Regions from separate parts of the Staphylococcus dromedarii genome, predicted to be linked through region 3. Evidence: predicted binding sites of a transcription regulator. Region 3 holds the regulator's gene; each other region holds the start of a gene.
What was found. Region 3 encodes Rex, which represses fermentation and respiration genes when NADH is low (regulators of the CRP and FNR family bind a similar motif). Its sites were predicted from a motif close to TTGTGAAATATTTCACAA; they were not measured.
Positions count from the first base shown of each region.

Region 1: qoxA (cytochrome aa3 quinol oxidase subunit II) is a predicted target of Rex. The motif match lies at 2,269-2,286, and genes of this name have one in related genera.
Region 2: MUA88_RS06915 (L-lactate dehydrogenase) is a predicted target of Rex. The motif match lies at 1,219-1,236, and genes of this name have one in related genera.
Region 4: MUA88_RS09415 (formate/nitrite transporter family protein) is a predicted target of Rex. The motif match lies at 1,404-1,421, and genes of this name have one in related genera.

Region 1 covers NZ_CP094718.1:684,701-687,910, reverse strand. Annotated here, with positions in the region: gene qoxB (cytochrome aa3 quinol oxidase subunit I) at 1-995, opposite strand, end outside; gene qoxA (cytochrome aa3 quinol oxidase subunit II) at 998-2,101, opposite strand; gene MUA88_RS03365 (immunoglobulin-like domain-containing protein) at 2,541-2,870, opposite strand; gene MUA88_RS03360 (globin domain-containing protein) at 3,074-3,210, shown strand, end outside.
Region 2 covers NZ_CP094718.1:1,420,104-1,423,313, forward strand. Annotated here, with positions in the region: gene MUA88_RS06915 (L-lactate dehydrogenase) at 219-1,169, opposite strand; gene MUA88_RS06920 (hypothetical protein) at 1,352-1,504, opposite strand; gene MUA88_RS06925 (alpha/beta fold hydrolase) at 1,950-2,774, opposite strand; gene MUA88_RS06930 (proline dehydrogenase family protein) at 3,037-3,210, shown strand, end outside.
Region 3 covers NZ_CP094718.1:1,631,453-1,634,662, reverse strand. Annotated here, with positions in the region: gene abc-f (ribosomal protection-like ABC-F family protein) at 1-1,073, opposite strand, end outside; gene MUA88_RS08115 (redox-sensing transcriptional repressor Rex) at 1,231-1,881, shown strand; partial or broken gene MUA88_RS08110 (YeeE/YedE family protein) at 2,318-3,210, shown strand, end outside.
Region 4 covers NZ_CP094718.1:1,873,250-1,876,459, forward strand. Annotated here, with positions in the region: gene MUA88_RS09410 (amino acid permease) at 1-1,000, opposite strand, end outside; gene MUA88_RS09415 (formate/nitrite transporter family protein) at 1,478-2,332, shown strand; gene MUA88_RS09420 (hypothetical protein) at 2,387-2,719, shown strand; gene MUA88_RS09425 (hypothetical protein) at 2,721-2,897, shown strand; gene MUA88_RS09430 (hypothetical protein) at 2,948-3,127, opposite strand; gene MUA88_RS09435 (HAD family hydrolase) at 3,124-3,210, opposite strand, start outside.

The sequences.
Region 1 (3,210 bases), 950 kb from region 3:
GTGAAGAAATGGTGAACCCAAACTAAGAAACTTAAGAACGCGATACCGCCTGTCGCCCATACCATGCTTTGGTGACCGAATAGACGTTTACGTGCGAATGTTGGAATAATTTCTGAGTAGATACCGAATGCTGGAAGAACAAGAATGTATACCTCAGGGTGCCCCCATACCCAGAAGAAGTTTGCCCAAAGCATTGGCATACCACCATTAGCTACTGTAAAGAACGCTGTATCGAAAATTCTATCAGTAGTCATTAATGCAAGTGCTACTGTAAGTGGTGGGAATGCTAATAAGATGATTAACATTGTGATAAATGTTGTCACAACAAACATTGGCATTTGCATAAATTTCATACTTGGAGATTTTAATCTCATAATTGTTACAAAGAAGTTGATACCTGTAATAAGTGTACCAATACCTGAAATTTGGATTGCGACTAGGTAATAGTTCACACCAGGTCCTGGACTAAACTCACCAGCTAATGGCGCATAGTTTGTCCAACCTGCAGCAGGAGATCCACCAACAATAAATGAAAGGTTGAATAATAACATACCTGCTACAAATAACCAGAAACTAATATTGTTAAGTACTGGGAATGCAACGTCACGTGCACCGATTTGTAATGGAACAATGATGTTCATTAAACCAATTACAAGTGGCATCGCCATGAAGATGATCATGATTACACCGTGCGTTGAAAAGATTTCGTTATAGTGATTTGAGTCTAAGAATGGGTTGTCCGGAATTGTTAATTGGATACGTAGTAGGATCGCATCAATACCACCACGAACAAACATTAACACGGCACAGATTAGGTACATTAAACCAATCTTCTTGTGGTCGACTGACATGAACCATTCCTTGTATAAATATCCCCAAAGCTTAAAGTACGTAATTGCGGCAATGACACCAATTACTAAGAATGGTGCACTAATTTGAGCCATGGTAATCATCCAGTTACCACGTACGAGAAGCTCATCCCATGGAAAGTTCATCATTAATGTCCACCTCCACTTTTATGATTTTTGTGTGCCTCTGCATCTTTGGCACCTTTTTGAATTGATTCCATTTCATCAATTGTATGTTCTTCATCCTTCTTGAACTCATTGTCATACTTTTCATCGTTCTTAAGGATGGCAGGTTTCATACCATGGCGTGGGTAGTTTTCATTCGTAACCGTCACTTTACGTGCTGGTTTGTTCGGTTCGCTTAAAACACCTGTTGTTTGATCATGTGTGAAGTTTAAGTCCTTCTGAACAAAGTTGAAGCGTTTGTATGCATGGAAAATGTATTCCGGATCTGCAGCCGGGTCTACGAATGCCATATGCGTACCGCTGAATGTTAACTGTTCATTTTCCGTGATAGGTAAAAGTTGTTTGTCGAAAGTATCTTGATCGATGACTTTCTCTGATTGCGCTTTTTTCACCCATTCATCGTATTTTTCTTGACTTACTGCGTTAACTTGGAAAGTATGGCGTGAGAAACCTTCACCATTGAAGTTAGAGTTACGTCCACGGTAAGTACCTTCCTCATCTGCTTGCATCGTCCATTCCATTGTCATTCCAGTCATCGCATATTTTTGACCGTGAAGTTGTGGAATCCAGAAACTTGTCATTGTGTCCATCGCTTGAAGCTTGAACGTAATTGGACGATTAGTAGGAATTGTTAAATGGTTCACTGTTTCAATTTTTTCCTCAGGATATGCGAAGAACCATTTGTAACCACCGCTCACTGCGTAGACAACGATTGGGTCGTCTTCAGATTTTGGTGGCTCCTCAAAATCGTAAAGTGATTTAACAGTAGGAATCATTAATGCAACTAAAATGAATACAGGAATGATAAACCATACTGTTTCAAGTAATGCGTTGTGGTGTACTTTTCCTGATTCTGTTGTTTTCTCATAACGATACTTCCATGTGAAAACAGCAAAAAGGATACATACAACCGCAACAATGCCAACCATGAAGATAATTGAGTAGATAATCAAGAATCTCAATTCACTTGCTTGTGGCCCTTTTGGGTTTAAGACTTCCATATTAGAACAGCCTGTTAATAGTAACAGTGTTCCAAACGTTAGAAGCAAAGACTTTAATTTTGACACTTTTTTAACCTCCTAATTGTACTATTGTAGGGCTTACATCCAATTTTAAAATAATATGCAATATTTACAAGAGGCTTTTTGTTATTTTAGCAAATAAAAAATACTAAAGACCTTGTCAGTCTAGGCGTAGCGTGGGATGAGAGTTTTTCGAAAAATATGTGTACATTTTGTGAAACACCTAAAAATGTGATTTAGAACATAAAATGTAGTCAATTCAAAGTGGGATAAGGATTGGAAACGCTTTCTAAAAGGTGCTAATTGAAAATGTTTATCAATAAAAAGAGGGTATTTAATAGATAGATGTAGGGAATTTACTTATATCTTGTACACGATGGGATTTGTAAAATAGTTACTAGTCAGGCAGCTTAATGTTATAGTTAAAGAAAGACTGAATAATGTAAGCCTTTTCAGACTAGCGATTATCAGCCTTTAACCTAACTTATTGTGGTGCATCGACAACTTTGATCACACGTGACGATGTTTCAATGGCACCATCAGAATCTGTGACTTGGTATTCAAGTTGATATGTCCCTTTTTTAGACGTATCAAAATGACCATTTACCTTTATTTTATCGGTTAAGTCACCATCTTCTTTGTCGTACGCAGTAACACCAGCCAATGGGTTATATGTCTTACCCACTTCAATAATAGTATCTTCTGTTCCCTTTATAGATGGTACTGTGTTGGATGTTGCTTCCACACTAAGATTTGGTGTAACGAGTGTTGCTGAAACACCAATTGCTGATAATGATTGAAGTAATTTATTCATATTCTGTGTGGTCCTCCATTCTGTATGTACTGACATTGTCTATTATACATTTTTTCAGATAAGATGGAATCCTACTATAGACTTATAAGTTTTAAAATTTTGTAAACGCTTATTATCTCGCTTGCAAATGCAATGCGTTTTTGTTTACGCTGAGCATAAACAAGTGAATAATATATAGTAAATACCTTTAAGGAGTGATTCTAGTGTTAACACAAGAAGAAAAAGGGATTATTTTAGAAACAGTTCCCGTATTAAAAGAAAAAGGAACAGAAATCACATCACGATTCTACAATAGAATGTTCAATCAACACCCTGAACTACGCAATATGTTTAACCAAAC
Region 2 (3,210 bases), 210 kb from region 3:
ATTTTCATCAAAACAAAATAACATAGTTCAATTTAAAATTTATTTTTAAATTGTATGATGTAACATCAAAAATACACCTAGAGTTCTTTTGTATATTTTAAGTTGTTTTTACACTTACATTCACAGTCAATCATCATTATAATATATTTCAAAAAACACTCATTTAAATAAAAAAAGACACACCCAATATAGGAGTGTGCCTTTCAATCGTGTCACTATTAGAATAAGTGGCTAATTGAATCTTGCATATCTTTAAGAATCTTAGAAGATTTTTCAAATTTAGCTTGTTCTTCTTCATTTAATGGTGTTTCGATAATACGAACTGCACCTTCTCCATTAACAACAGTTGGCACACCAGTATAAACACCTTCTACACCGTACTCACCTTCTAAGTAACTAGAAACAGTTAATACTACATTTTGGTTACGTAAAATTGCTTTAGAAATATGCATTAAGCCCATTGCTACACCATAGTAAGTAGCACCTTTTGCTTTAATGATATCGTAAGCTGCGTCACGTGTATTTACATAGATATCTTCAATAAGATGTTCTTTTTCTGGATCATTTTTTAATAAATCATATAGTGGTTGACCTGCGATTGTTGCACTTGACCATACTGGTACTTCTGAGTCACCATGCTCACCAATAATATTTGCGTGTACACTTGATGGTGCAACATCGAATACTTCACTTAATAAGTGTTTGAAACGTGCTGTATCTAAGATTGTACCTGAACCAATGACTTTGTGTTTTGGTAAACCTGAGTATTTTAAAGTAACGTAAGTTAAAACGTCTACTGGATTTGCAGCAATTAAGAAGATACCGTCAAATCCACTTTCCATAATTGGTGTGATGATACCTTTATAAATTTTAGCGTTCTTTTCAACTAAGTCTAAACGTGTTTCACCAACTTTTTGTGGTGCACCAGCACAGATGACAATTAAATCTGCATCGCCACAGTCAGAGTATTGGCCCGCTTTAACTTTTACAGGAGACATTGCATAAGGTGCCCCGTGACTTAAGTCAAGTACATCACCAAGTACTTTGTCTTCGTTAATATCAATAATTACTAATTCGTCTGCTACACCTTGACTCACCATTGTGAATGCATAGCTTGCACCTACTGCACCGTTCCCTACTAATACTACTTTATTACCTTTTTTCGCCATGAAGATTCTCTCCAATCTATCTATTTTAAAATTATTAATCTCGAAATATATGTGAAGCATTTCACATATATAATTTATCACGCTTCAACTTGAAGTTCAAGCAGAATCAAATATTCATAAATAATTTTAAAATAGTAGTGTCACTTAATTGTTGAAATTAGTAGATATTTACAAGAAAAACGTTAAATATTAAAGTTCAACTCTTTTTTTTCTAAACCAAATATTAATAACCCAATTACAACTGGTAATAAAATAGGTAGGAAAATTGATCCAATTAAAAAACCTAATATCATTACCAACCAAAATGAGTCTATTTGATAGTTTCCAAATGTCAAAGTTATTCCTCCTCTATTTTATATTTATAATTATATTCAATAAAAAGTAAATCATACTCACTAATATTGAATATAATATAGAAAAAGTAAATACAACTCTACTATTTCTATATAAAATTAAACTTTTCAAGATGATAAAAAGTAAAATATTAAGTATAATAGATAACCAAGTAATCTCAGCGCCTATTATATATTCAAATAAGTAGTATACTAAAGATATTATAACATTGAGTGTAATAAATATTAATTGAGAGTTTAAGACTAAACTCAAAGTTTTTTTTAAATATTGTTTCACCTCAAATTCGAATTATAATTCCATCAGTACCAATAGTTCCAGTAATTAATTTATAACTTAAAACTCCTGAAAAAATCGATTTAACATTAGCATTTACCTATCGTTTTATAAAACTATCTAGCGTTAGCACTATTTCTTTATTATTAAAACTTATGTCAATGTATTTTCATCTTCTACTACAAATCCTGCAGTAAACACACGATTGTTTAAAAAGCTCAAAATATAGCGCATCACCGCTTCACGTTCTGGTTCATTATGGACTTCATGCGCAAGACCTTGCCATGCCTTAAAGTATAATTCTTCATGATCGCACACAGATACGATTTGACGTGTCACATGAATATCAGTCACACGATCCTCAGTTCCGTACATCAAGCAAAGTGGGACAGTTTTCATTTCTTTAATATGATCTGTTGTTTCTTTCATATTTTTAATGACTTCTTGGTACCAATGATAACTCACTTTTTTCAGCATCAAGGCATCATTTAATGTTTCTTCTTGTACTTCTTTATTTGATGTTAAATCCGTTACATCAAACCCTAAATCAAATTTCGCTGACTTCGATACGTCACCAACATTTGAAGCTAAAATATTTTTACGTGTGCGTGCATTATTTTGAAATGCTAAAAGTGGAGAAATTAATACAAGCCCTTCAATATCTAATTCTACTTTTTCAAGTAAATTCATAGATATTAAACCACCCAAACCTACGCCAATCATAAATATAGGAAGATTGTAGCCTTCAGCAATTTTCAGCCACTCTAAAACTGATTCATGATATAATTCAAAACTTTCAACTTGTCCTTTATTCATTCGTGATGTTTGACCTTGACCTGGTAAGTCACCCATAATCACGTGATAACCGTTTCTTCTTAAGTGTGTAATCACATATGCATATCGTCCTGTATGTTCTAAAATATTGTGAACAATCACAACGACACCTTTTACTTCACTAACTGTTTCCCATTTCCACATATCATATCTAACCTTTCTTACTTAACACTTTACATTTCATTATAGCTTGTACAATCATAGAAATGCTAATAAAACCAAATCTTACCTACAAAAAATACGATTATTTAATTTCGCAAATCACTTTATAAAAAAATTAATTACCCGCCATATTTGCGCTTGAACTATTTTGTTGTAAAAATTCATTATAAAAACGTTTTCATCACATTATTGTTCGTGATACACTATTATTAATTAGCAAAACAAAGTAATGGGAGGAATAGAAATGAGCTTATTCAAAGATTTTTTCATCGCATTATCAAATAATGCTTTTCTCAATGCATCAGCTAAAAAGGTAGGACCTTCTTTAGGTGCTAATAAGGTAGTAGCTGGTAATACGATTGACGATGTGGTGAAGACAATTCGTCGTCTGAACAAAAAAAATATTGCAGCAACTGTA
Region 3 (3,210 bases):
ATATGATCGCCTTTTGACACTTCGATGTTAATAGGGCGCGTAATCGGTGATCCGTAACCGACTTCAAGTTGACGGATGTGCATGACATCGTTACCTGTATTACGATCAAAATCAAATCGGATATCAGCACTTCTTGCGTCTAGCATTGGTTTTTCAATACGTGTCATTTTTTCTAGAACCTTACGTCGGCTTTTTGCCATGCCACTTGTAGAAGCACGTGTGATATTTTTCTTAACAAATGTTTCTAAACGTTTAATCTCATCTTGTTGACGTTCATATTCTGCTAATCGCTTTTGGTAGTATTGGTCACGCTGGGCAATAAACTTTGCATAATTTCCAACATAATGTTTTACTTCACCTAAAGAAACATCATAAATTTGTGTCACGATTTTATCTAAGAAGTAACGGTCATGCGAAATGATCACAATAGCACCTTTGAAAAACTTTAAATAGTCTTCCAACCATGCAGTCGTCTCCATATCCAGATGGTTTGTCGGCTCATCAAGTAACAATAAATCAGGCTCACGTAACAACATTTGTGCCAGTGACAGACGTGTTTTTTGCCCACCACTAAAGTCATTAACAGGGCGATTATAATCTGATTCTGTAAAATGCAGGCCGTTCAGCACCGTTTTTATTTTACGCTCATAGTCATAGCCGCCTAGTTTTTCAAATTCATTCGAAATGGTTTCGTAACGATTCATATGTTCTTGATAAGCATCCGTATCATAGCGATCCGCGTGTTGTGCAAGCCAATCTGTCTCTACTTGCATCTTCTCACCCAATTGTTTGAGATGCTCAAATGGTTGTAACATCTCATCAAACACTGTGTTTTGTGTATTGAGTGTCATTTGTTGAGTGAGATAACCCATTTTTAAGTTTTTAATTTTTGAAATGTGGCCACTTTCATATGATTCCACACCAGCAATGATTTTCATTAATGTTGACTTACCAGCACCATTACGGCCGACAATGCCAATGCGTTCACCTGTTTTGACTTCAAAGTTTACATCGTCAAAAATGGTCTCACCATCAAAGGACTTCGAAATTTGACTGAGTTGCATTAATATCATGTGAGGATGCTCCTTTCATTAACATATATTGTACAATAAATTATTTGCCTATCAAAATGTAAATGTTTCTTTCTGAGACAAAGTCAGTTATAATAATACTGTTATACTGTGAAATGTATCACATGTGTTTTTAGAAATATTTTTGGAGGACTGTGTAATGGCTAAAGAAACGGTGAAAATTCCAAGAGCAACCTTGAAACGCTTACCTTTATATTATCGTTTTGTAAACACGTTAAAAGCTAAAGGTGAAAATCGTGTGAATTCAAAAGCAATCAGTGAAGGATTGAATATTGATTCAGCTACGATTAGACGTGACTTTTCGTATTTTGGTGAACTCGGCAAAAAGGGATATGGCTATAACATTGACAACCTTCTAGACTTCTTCAAATCAGAATTAAGTGATGCAGAAGAGATCCACATTGGCATTGTAGGTGTCGGTAACCTCGGACATGCATTGATCACTTATAACTTTTCCATCCATGATGATATGACAATTACAGAAGCATTTGATATACGTCCAGAAGTAATCGGTGAAACGGTTGGTAACGTCGTTGTTAAACCAATGTCAGACATGACAGATATTATTAAGAAAGAAAAGCTTGAAGTCGTAATTATCGCCACACCAGAATCAGCTGCACAAGCAGTCACAGACCAACTTGTCGAAGCTGGTATCAAAGGGATTCTTAACTTTACACCAAAACGTGTACAAGTACCAAAGAGTGTTCAAGTACATCAAATTGACTTAGGCGTAGAGCTTCAATCGTTATTATTCTTTATGAAAAATTACAATTCAACAATTAAGGCATAATGCATTCTAAGGCATAATGCATTCAACATAGATCATTGAATATGTAAGAAAATAGCCATCAAAATTCAGAAACTTGAATTTTGAGGTTTTTTTTATGCTTTTTTAAGGATGAGATTATGAAAGGAGTGGTTAGAATTCCAGTAAAATCAGAGCAGGAAATAAAAAGAATTCCTAAATGGTGTAGTAGTTGATTGATATGTGTCTACATCTACTACATATCTAATTACTTTTACAGGGACACGACGAAAACTTTATGTTCCCAGTTCTGTTGAGAATTCTACTTCTTGAACACTGAAATTGTACAGATTGATCATGCCTTTTGTTATTTCCATCGATATGTAATAGAAAAATGTACAATTTTACACAATCTCTTGCATTTTCATATTATATTCTTTACAATTCTTATATTATTAATCGGAAATAGGAGGTTGACGGAATGCTTTGGACTATTATTAGTGGTTTAATAGTTGGATCATTATTAGGGTTTGTGATGCAGCGTACACGTTTTTGCTTAACAGGTGGATTCCGTGACATGTATGTACAAAAAATAATAAAATGTTTTATGCCTTACTCATTGCAATATCAATTCAAGCAGTCGGCATTTTTGCATTACAATCAGCAGGTTTGATTACAATTGATAATGGATCATTCCCAATTGTAGGAACAATCGTTGGGTCATTTATCTTTGGGATTGGTATTATTTTAGCTGGTGGTTGTGCAACGGGTACTTATTATCGTGCTGGTGAAGGTCTAATCGGTAGCTGGATCGCATTAGGTTTCTATGCCTTATTTGCAGCGATTACCAAATTTGGTGTTTTAGCACCGTTGAATGACAGTTTACAAAGTACAACAGTAGCAAATGCAGATATGTCTACTTCTACAGGTATCCCTTATTGGGTATGGTTAGTACTTCTTGTTGCAATCACAGTATTTGTAGTGGTTAAAACATTGCGTAAACCAAAACCTACAATTGCTGTACCAAAATTAAAACAACGTTATACTGGTGTACGTCATTTATTATTTGAACGTCGTTATCATCCATTTGTTGCGGCGATTGCAATAGGTCTTATCGCGATGATTGCTTGGCCAATGAGTGGTTCAACAGGTCGTGATGGTGGACTTGGTATTACAACACCATCTGCACACATCGTTCAATTTTTAACAACAGGGAATGTATCAGTATTAGACTGGGGCGTTTTCCTTGTACTTGGTATTTTAGTTGGTTCATATATTGCAGCGAAAGGTTCACGTGAATTTAAATGGCGTTTACCGGACATTAAAACAATTCGTAACAGTGCCATCGGTGGTACATTTATGGGATTTGGTGCA
Region 4 (3,210 bases), 240 kb from region 3:
CTGCATAGAACGGAACGCCATTCTTCATTACTTTTGTAAATGATTTTGGCAATTGTCCGTGTTGTGCCAATGTATAAATCATACGACTTGAACTAAAGATACCTGAGTTACATCCAGACATTGCTGCTGTAATAACAACAAAGTTGATTAAACCTGCTGCAATTGTAATACCCACTTTTGCAAATGTCGCAACAAATGGTGAACCAAGATCTTGCAAGTCATTCCATGGATATACAGTCACAATAACAAAGATCGCACCAATATAGAAGATTAAAATACGCCAAATAACCCCGTTGACAGCCTTTTTAATATTCTTTTGTGGATCTTTTGTTTCACCTGCTGTAATACCAATCAGTTCAACACCCTGATATGAACCGATAACAATTGATAATGCAAAGAAAAAGCCTAACCAGCCGTTTGGTAAAAAGCCACCATGCTCAGTTAAGTTACCAAGTCCAATTGGCTCTCCGCCATTACCAATACCAAAGAAAATAAGTCCAAATCCTGCAATAATCATCAAGATAATTGTTACAATCTTGATCATAGCGAACCAGAATTCAAATTCACCAAATGCTTTAACAGAAATCATATTCGCCGCTGCTAAAGTTACGATTACGATAATACCTGGAATCCATGTTGGTAATTCTGGCCACCAGAACTGCATATATGCACCAACGGCAATCACTTCTGACATCCCTACAACGATCCATTGAAAGATGTTTGCCCAAGCTGTAATGTAGCCTGCAACTGGATGTAAATAATCTGTCGCATAGTTCGCAAATGATCCTGTAGTAGGATATAAGTAAACCATCTCACCCATTGCACGCATGACTAAGAATAAAAATAGCCCTGCTAATAAGTATGCAAAGATAACGGATGGTCCGGTCCAAGCAATTGTGCTTGATGCTCCCATAAACAAACCAACACCGATTGTGCCCCCAAGCGCAATCATTTGAATTTGACGAGAGCTTAACCCTCTGTGTAATTGATTATCTTCCATGACAATCTACCCTCTCCTTGAAACCCCTGATTTTTAAAAGTATGTAAACTTTTCATCGTTATTATACTATATTTTATTAATGTATAAAGCGTATTTTGAAATTGTCATTTTTTCCTCATACTCAAAATTTTTTGTTGTCACTTCTATAATAATATTTTCAGCTTATTTATAAGATATTTCTATATAGTTTTGGAATTTTCTATTAGTCTACTAATTTTCAAAACGTTGATATGACAGCGTTTTCAAAGGTTTTTGAAAAGTGTTTTTATCTCGATATAAATTCTATTAATATATAATTTTTCTACATCGTGAAAATTTTCAACATCATTTCAATATCATATAATCATTATTATTATTCATCTGCACATAAAATATAAATGTCATTTTATCGCCATAAAATATTATGTGAACATATTCACATAATGATTTCAACAAGTTATACTAGTCTTTATTACAAATGGAAAGGAAATTTGTCGTATGAATGATACGAATATTAAATGGGATACGATATTTTATGGTCGTAAGTGGGTTTCAAATATTATCGAAACCATTCAAAAGAAAGATGTACTACACAGCTTCTATATGAAGCGCTACTTAATGCGTGCGATGATGGCGGGTTTTATTATTAGCATTATCTCCGTATTTGTACTCATGGTTAAAACAACATTTGCACCTGACGTTCCTTTAGGTGTTGTCAATATGATTGGTTCAATTACATTTAGCTTTGCACTTGTTCTGATCTTATTCACAAACTCCGAACTGCTTACCAGTAATTTTATGTATTTTACGGTAGGACTTTATTATCATTTAATACAGCCAATGCGTGTATTAAAAATATTTATGCTTTGCTTTTTCGGTAATATTGCCGGGGCGTTTATCTTCTTCGCTATATTACGCTGTAGTGATGTGATGTCGGCAGATATGGTTGCGATGTTGAATCAAATGATACACACCAAAACAGAAGTATATAACTTTCAAAATATCCTTGTTCGCGCTATCTTTGCGAACTTCTTTATCAATATTGCACTTGTCATTGCCATGCAAATTGATGATGTTTATGCCAAAATGTTTGTCATGATGTTTGGTGTCACAATTTTTGCTTTTATGGGCTTTGAACACGTTGTATATAATGCCACGCTATTTGTCGGTCAATTATTTTATGATTTCTCTGCTGTACATGTGATAGGCATGTTGAAAAATATTGTAGCAGCGTTTGTCGGGAACTATATTGGCGGTGGGCTTATCATTGGCTTATTTTATGCTTATCTTAATGATCACGGCCAATTTGAGACAATTAAAAAGGCTAATAAGATACAACGACTTAATAAGTAGCTTTTAAACATGTATGTTATACTGGCTATAATTATTTAATAGATGGAGGCCATCATGAAACATACACATAAAGCACTGGTTATTTCACTCTTTCTTGGCATCATCTTTTTTGTTGTCAATTTCATGTCTCATACCGCACCACTCAGTATGATTATTATTAAATCTTTACTTGTCGCAATAATATTCGGCGTACTCTATATGCTCACATTCACTTTACTTGATTCTGAAGAGCGTCGTATCCAATACGGTGTGCCATTAGTGATTGGCGTCGCACTCGGTGCATTAATTGGTACAAAGTTAGAACAGCCGATTATTTGTACGTTAGTCGGTATTGCCATTGCTTTAATCGTAGGCTACCTGTATGGCCGTATCAAAGGAGTGCGATAAGATGTCAACACTTGCTATTATTCTGATTATCCTATTAATCATTAGCTTCATTCCAAATGCCTATGTGCTATATAAGTCAAACAAAGCAGGCAACGTCAACCCACGCGTCAAATTAATGGTGGGCATTGATGCCATGCTTGTCATCTTAATTGTAGCAGCACTATTCTTTTTGACATAATACAAAACTGGTCCTAACAAGAAATTCAAACTTGTTAGGACCGGTTATTTTTATAAGAAGAATTGATATAAAATAATCATGCCAATCGCATAAATAACTAAGCCAACGACACATGACAATACATGTATACGCATTGGAATATGGCGTTGTCTTCTCGGTGCAATCACTAAGTTACCAGCAATAAAACATAACGGTATGACAATAAAAAACATGAGTTGTTCAAAATTCATAGTCTTTTCCCTTCAAAATAACGTTCAATAAGTGTTGTTAAGTCTGTATCTTTATCTGTCAGTGGCAGTTCACTAAAATCGCC